Regions from separate parts of the Zoogloea sp. GDB6 genome, predicted to be linked through region 2. Evidence: predicted binding sites of a transcription regulator. Region 2 holds the regulator's gene; the other holds the start of a gene.
The links. The regulator FNR, encoded in region 2, switches genes on or off when oxygen is low (the NO sensors DNR and NnrR bind a similar motif). The targets are predictions, from matches to a motif close to TTGANCTAGNTCAA.

Region 1 (3,693 bases), 180 kb from region 2:
CTAGCCTTCACAGCTTCAACGAAGGAATAAGTCAGGGTGCCGTCCGGGTTGGTGGCACGCCACATCAGGCCCTGCATGACACCGGAAATCCACATGGAGGCGATGTAAAGCACGATGCCGATGGTCGCGATCCAGAAGTGGGCAGTGATCAGCTTGGTCGAGTACATCTCGGTCTTGCCGTACATGCGCGGAATCAGGTAGTACATGGCGCCGATGGAAACCATCGCAACCCAACCCAGTGCGCCGGAGTGCACGTGACCGACGGTCCAGTCGGTGTAGTGGGACAGCGCGTTGACCGTCTTGATCGACATCATCGGGCCTTCAAAGGTAGACATACCGTAGAAGGACAGCGAAGTGATCAGGAACTTCAGGATCGGGTCGGTACGCAGCTTATGCCAGGCGCCGGAGAGGGTCATGATGCCGTTGATCATGCCACCCCAAGACGGAGCCAGCAGAATCAGGGAGAAGACCATGCCGACGGACTGAGTCCAGTCGGGCAGCGCGGTGAAATGCAGGTGGTGCGGACCCGCCCACATGTAGGTGAAGATCAGCGCCCAGAAGTGCACCACCGACAGGCGGTAGGAATACACCGGACGACCGGCCTGCTTCGGCACGAAGTAGTACATCATGCCCAGGAAGCCGGCGGTGAGGAAGAAGCCCACCGCATTGTGACCATACCACCACTGGATCATCGCATCCTGAACACCGGCGTAGGCAGAGTAGGACTTGGTCAGGGTGACCGGGACTTCAGCGCTGTTGACCAGATGCAGCAAGGCAACGGTCAGGATGAAGGCGCCATAGAACCAGTTCGCCACGTAAATATGCGTGGTCTTTCGGGTGGCGATGGTGCCAAAGAACACGACGGCGTAGGAAACCCACACGACCGTGATCAGGATGTCGATCGGCCACTCCAGTTCGGCGTATTCCTTGCCGGAGGTGAACCCCAGCGGCAGCGAAATCGCAGCCAGCAGGATGACCAATTGCCAGCCCCAGAACGTAAAGGCTGCAAGGCCCGGGGCAAACAAGCGGGTGTGGCAAGTACGCTGCACACAGTAGTACGACGTTGCAAAGAGAGCACATCCACCAAACGCAAAGATCACCGCGTTGGTGTGGAGCGGGCGGAGCCGTCCAAAGTGCAGCCATTCGGCAACGTTCAATTCGGGCCACACGAGCTGTGCTGCGACGATAACGCCGACCAGCATGCCCACGATGCCCCATACCACCGTCATGATGGCGAACTGCCGCACGACTTTATAGTTGTAAGTCTGCGATTGCATGTGAGTCACCTCATCAAAAGAAAACAAAACCCCCCTGACTGCTCGACGGACGGACCGGCGGCAGGCTTCGCGGAAGGATACGCCGCGATAAGAGCGGCATTTTGACACAGATCAACTTTATTGCGCCGCAAGAAGACCTGGGCGGCGTGGCGAACCGGAGATTTCCAGGAATAAGGCCTTACTTGCGGATCGGCCTTATGAAGGGATAAGGAAAGCCTTTAAGACCTACTAGAGAATAGGGTCTTTTCTCGCAAATATTCCTGTCGGATTTACGACAATTGTAAGGTCTCACAACACCACACCTTCCAATAGCGACAAAAAAACCATTGATTCATATGGAAAAAGACTGCGACCCTGGGTGGCACAGGATGTGCATTTGCGTTCGCTGAACAGTCAAGCGACGTTGCGACAGTCCTTTCAAACCTCGATGGGATCCGATTGACACGGCGCGCTTCAAGTAAATAGCCGAGCCCTGGACAGCCCTGCTTGCGGAAATCCGAATCCCGCAGGAACACCACCCGCCAGGGCCCGAGCACATCAGGAGTTCCGAACCATGCAAGTCGGTGTTGCTTATTCCGAACCATCCCAGCAGGTCTGGCTGACCATAGAAGTACCGGACGGAGCATCCGCCCGCGAAGCCATCGAAGCCTCCGGGATACTCAGACAGTTCCCCCACATCGACCTCTCCAGCCAGAAAGTCGGTGTATTCGGGAAACTGGTCAAGCTGGAAGCCCCGCTGAAGGCGGGCGACCGCGTGGAGATCTACCGCGGGATCATCTGTGATCCCCAGACCGTACCACGTCGTCAGTTGGACGATGACGACGACGATTGAAGACGTTCGCCACCGCATGCCCTGACAGGGCGCTGGGGCCAGTGCTCCAGCCCCTCTTCCCGGTATCACCGACCATCGGGCGATCAAATGCCTCGGCACGCCCCTGCCCCACAGGATTTGTCACCTCGCGCGCGCTCCTTCCACGCGCCCATCCCGGCTTGCGGCCTGCAGACCGGGATTTCAAATGCGAGCCTTGTTCAGATTCCCTCAAGCCACAGCCAGAAATAGAAGGAGCACGCCCATGAACGCGAATCCAAGCTGGACCGAGCGCACCAAGGCACTCGAAGCGTCCGTCGTCGAAGTCTGCACCCTTGTCCCGGTTTCAGCCGGCCCCGGAATCCTGGCCAAGGAGCTGGCCCGCCACATTCCGGAACTCCATTTCCGCCGGACTCTCTGCCGCGGTGGCTGGTATCGCCTCGGCGGCGTCCTTGCGGCAAACGGATCGCGCATCTCCGACGACCTGGAAAGCTGGGCGGAGATGACGCTCGCGGCCTGCGACGGGGATTTCGAGGCCCTGCGCGACGAATACGCGGGCAAGGATCTGATCGCGACCCGCCGCGTGGGTCGTACCCATTACTTCGTCGCCTCCACCGGCGACAAGTCCACCGATTTCCTCCAACTGGAGATCGAGGACCTGCAAGAGACCCAGGCCCATACGCTGTTTGCCCAGACGCCCGCACCAGGCGCCATCGATGAACTCATCGACCCGGATCTCGGCCACCACAACGGACAGCCGGTCGGGCTTCCTTATTACACGTTCCGGCGCCTCACCCACATTGGTGACCTGCTGGCCCGCCTGCGCCAGCAAGCACCAGAAGCGCAACCCATCCACCGCTTCAGCGATGACTGGAGCGAGTCCAGCGCCGGGCATGCCACCGCCTTCAGCAACCAGTGGGTCATTGCAGTGCGTGAGCATCTCGACCGCTTCCAGCAGAACGTCATCCGCGCCCAACCGGTGCCGGCCATCGACGGCGAACCGCCGGTCTTCGGTGCACGGGAAGGCACCCGCGAACTGGCCCTTCACGACGCACTGGTGTCCTTCGACCGGGCAGCCGGCTATCCCTTTGCGTGGTACTTCCACATGCTGACGACCAAAGCCGTGCCCCACTGGGTGGCACGCGTGGTGATGGAAGACGCCAACGCGGGCTTCGCCTACCTCCCCCGCCGCGACGAAGACGTCGTACGCCGCTGGCTGCACTCACCCTACGCACTGTAATAGGGCAAGGGGCTGGATACGGGATGCTATTGACGGGAAGCGCACCAGCATGGGGCAAGAGCCCTGCGCAGGATCAGGCGGCACATCGGACTACGCACCGTACCAGCCCCTCCCGACGCCCCCAGGCCCTTGAATCACAAAAAGAAACAAAACCCGCACGAGATCGGACAGGGTGAGCACGACAAACAAGGCCCGCTACTTGCTTAACAGGCTCATCACCCACCATTAGTCCCAGCGCCAGGGGCTACAAGTCAAATCCGCCCCTCACCGGGCGCTGTTCAGAGTCGAGGTTTCGCGATGTCAGAGGTCACCAACGGCCGCTCCCGTTCGGACGGGGATGCAAGCGGCCTGCCGCCGACAGCCGTGCG
Region 2 (3,693 bases):
AGCGGGCGGGTAATGCGGCGCTCGGATTCGGTGTGCTGTCCAACGAGTTGCGGCGCTTCGCCCAGGATTTGACCCGCCACATGGCATCCCTGAGGGAAATGACTTCCGGCTCGGTCGGGAGTGTCACCGGTGTCGTGCAGCAGCAGCGCATTGCAGCGATTCTGGCGGAGGCCTTGAGGCTCAGCGGTGAGGGCGTGCCGGGTGCGCGGGAGGCTCGCAGGCGTGGCGCCACGCGGCTTGCTGAACAGCAGGTGCGCCTGCGTTCCCTCGATCTGCGTTTGCGCGCGGCGGTCGAGGAAACCCAGCAATTGGTCGAACTGGGCGGTGTGCTGGCTCGTTCGGCGAAGATCGAGGCGGCCTATGGCGGCAGCTTCAGTGCGGCATTGATGCAGGTCTCGACGGATTTTGCCGAGGTGATCGCGCAGATCAAGCGATCCCTCGAAGTTCTCGGCAAGGAACGCCTCGTAAAGGATTAGGAAACCCATGAAACAGGCCCATTGCATCTACCAAGACGAGGAACATCGCTGGCTGGCGATCGCGCGGGATACCACCAAGCCTGGTTACATCATCGATACTAATGAATATGTGGTCGTTCACGGGGAGGAGGCCCTGCTGTGCGATCCGGGTGGGATCGAGATCTTTCCGTCGGTATTCTCCGCGTTGTCGGCGGAGTGCGATCCGACACGCCTGGCGGGTATCTTCGCGTCCCATCAGGATCCGGACATCATTTCCTCGCTGGCCTTGTGGCTGGAGTTCAAGCCCGACCTGAAGTGCTATACGAGTTGGTTGTGGCAGAGTTTTCTGCCCCATTTCGGCGGGCAGGATTCGACCTTCGTGCCGATCCCCGATTCGGGCATGACGATCCGTCTCGATGGTCTTGAGCTGCAGGCGATTCCGGCCCATTACCTGCACTCGTCGGGCAATTTCCATCTGTACGATCCAAAGGCCAAGATCCTGTTCTCGGGCGATGTCGGTGCAGCTCTGTTGCCGGCGGATCATAACGAGCTGTATGTGCAGGACTTCTCCCGCCACATCCGCCATGCGGAAGGTTTTCACAAGCGCTGGATGGGCTCGGACCGGGCCAAGCGCGACTGGTGCGAGCGCGTCTCCCGCCTGGAGATCGACATGCTGGTGCCGCAGCATGGGGCCATTTACCAGGGGGCGGACGTGCAGCGATTCATTAACTGGTTCGCTGCACTGGAAGTGGGCGTGCTGCGCAGCTAAAGTGTCGCGGCCCCGTTCTTGCGGGGCCCGCCGGCAGCCCGGAGCTTTGCCGCGGAACGATGGAGGCGCGGCATGTATCTGGCTCTCAAGCATTTCCACATCACCTGCGTGGTGCTCAGCGGTTGCGGCTTCGCATTGCGGGGCTGGTGGTCGTTCAGCGGCTCGCCGCTATTGCGGGCGCGTCTGACCCGGGTGCTGCCCCATGTCGTCGATTCCTGCCTGCTGGGTAGTGCGCTCGGCCTGGCCTGGATGTCTGCCCAATACCCCTTTGTGCATGCCTGGTTGACGGCCAAGGTGCTGGGCTTGCTCGTCTATATCGGGCTGGGGAGTGTTGCGCTGAAGGCGGCGCGACCGCGTGCGCAACGCGCCGCGGCCTACGTGGGCGCGCTGGCGACGCTGTCGTGGATCGTGTCGGTGGCGGTCAGCAAGGATCCGCTCGGCTGGCTGGCCTGGCTGTGAGGCCGGGTGCCGGCGGTGCTCAGGCGGCGTGGTGGTTGAGCAGGCGCTTCAGGCCCGGCGTGTCGAGAATGCGGATGTGCTTCTGCTGGACGGCGACCAGGCCTTCTTCCTGGAAGCGGGAGAAGGCGCGGGATACCGTCTCGAGCTTGAGGCCCAGGTAGGAGCCGATCTCGTCGCGGGTCATGCGCAGGTGGAATTCCGACGGCGAGAAGCCCCGTGCAGTGAAGCGCTGGGACATGTTCAGCAGAAAGGCCGCCAGCCGCTCTTCTGCGCGCATCGAGCCGAGCAGCATCATCACGCCGTGGTCGCGGACGATCTCGCGGCTCATGATCTTGTGGAACTGGTGCTGCAGGCTCTCTACTTCCCGTGACAGCTCTTCGAGCCGGTTGAAGGGGATTACGCAGACTTCGCTGTCTTCCAATGCGATGGCGTTGCAGGAATGGTGCTCGGTGCTGATGCCGTCTAGGCCCAAGACTTCGCCGGTCATCTGGAAGCCGGTCACCTGGTCGCGGCCGTCCTCAAGGATCACGTCGGTCTTGAACGAGCCGGCGCGGATTGCGTAGATCGCCTCGAAGTTGTCGCCGGAGCGGTAGAGGTGCTGCTGCCGCTTGATCTTGCGGCGGCTGCCGACGAGCTCGTCGAGCTGGTCGATCTCATTGGGGTCGAGGCCGAAGGGAAGACACAATTCCCGCAGGTTGCACTGGGAACACGCGACCTTGATGTCCACGACCGTCACCGGAATCACCGATTTCATCTGCACGCGCAATCACCTGAACTGGATGGTTTTACCAACGTTTGGAGCCCTTTGATCCACGTCAATACTGTTTTGGATCGATTCTGCGATTGTTCAGCGCAACCAACAGAAGTGCACCATGAACACGACACAAAAAGACCTGATATTCGATCCCGAGCTCATTCGCAAGTTTGATGTGAATGGCCCGAGGTATACGTCGTACCCGACCGCTGACCGCTTCGTCGAGGCGTTCAACTCCGATGCCCTGGAGCACTGGCTCGGGAGGCGCACTGTCGGCGGAATCGGCAAACCGCTCTCATTATACTTCCACATCCCCTTCTGCAATACGATCTGCTACTACTGCGCGTGCAACAAGATCATCACCAAGGATCACGGTCGCTCCGCCAAGTATCTGGATTATCTCGAAAAGGAAGTGGACATGCAGGCGGCCAAGCTCGACGGGCCGCGGGAAGTGCTGCAATTGCACCTGGGCGGCGGCACGCCGACCTTCCTGTCCCACGACGAACTGCGCCGCCTGATGGGCATGGTCCGCAAGCACTTCACGCTGGTGCCGGACGGTGAGTATTCCATCGAGGTGGACCCGCGCAAGGTGGACGAAGCCACCGTTGCGTTGCTGGCCGAGCTCGGCTTCAACCGCATGAGCGTCGGCATTCAGGATTTCAATCCGGACGTGCAGAAGGCGGTCAACCGCGTCCAGAGCGAGGAAGAAACCAAGCTGGTGATCGACGCGGCGCGGGCCCATGGCTTCAAGTCGGTCAGCGTGGACCTGATCTACGGCCTGCCCAAGCAGAACGTGATCAGCTTCAACCGCACCCTCGAGCAGATTCTGGCGCTGTCGCCGGATCGCCTGTCGATCTACAACTACGCGCACCTGCCGAGCTTGTTCAAGCCCCAGCGCCGCATCATCGACGCGCAGCTGCCGTCCGGCGAGACCAAGCTGCAGATCCTGCAGCTGGCGATCCGCCGCCTGACCGAGGCGGGCTACGTGTATATCGGCATGGACCACTTCGCCAAGCCGGACGACGAGCTGACCACGGCTCAGCGCCAGGGGCGCCTGCACCGCAACTTCCAGGGTTACTCCACCTACGCGGAGTGCGATCTGCTGGCCTTCGGCGTGTCGGCGATCGGCAAGGTCGGCCCGACCTACGCGCAGAACGTGAAGACCCTCGACGAGTACTACGACATCATCGACACTGGCCGCCTGCCGGTGCTGCGCGGCATCGAGCTGACGCCGGACGACCTGCTGCGGCGGGCGA

Region 1: the regulator FNR is predicted to act here: its motif matches at 1,379-1,392, upstream of ccoN (cytochrome-c oxidase, cbb3-type subunit I).

What each region holds. Positions count from the first base shown of each region.
Region 1 covers NZ_CM161497.1:1,418,071-1,421,763, reverse strand. The annotation lists gene ccoN (cytochrome-c oxidase, cbb3-type subunit I) at 1-1,277, opposite strand, end outside; gene AC1PQG_RS06515 (RnfH family protein) at 1,831-2,109, shown strand; gene AC1PQG_RS06510 (hypothetical protein) at 2,351-3,325, shown strand; gene nifL (nitrogen fixation negative regulator NifL) at 3,623-3,693, shown strand, end outside.
Region 2 covers NZ_CM161497.1:1,240,121-1,243,813, forward strand. The annotation lists gene AC1PQG_RS05680 (chemotaxis protein) at 1-476, shown strand, start outside; gene AC1PQG_RS05685 (oxygen-binding di-iron domain-containing protein) at 484-1,224, shown strand; gene AC1PQG_RS05690 (SirB2 family protein) at 1,297-1,683, shown strand; gene fnr (fumarate/nitrate reduction transcriptional regulator Fnr) at 1,703-2,437, opposite strand; gene hemN (oxygen-independent coproporphyrinogen III oxidase) at 2,556-3,693, shown strand, end outside.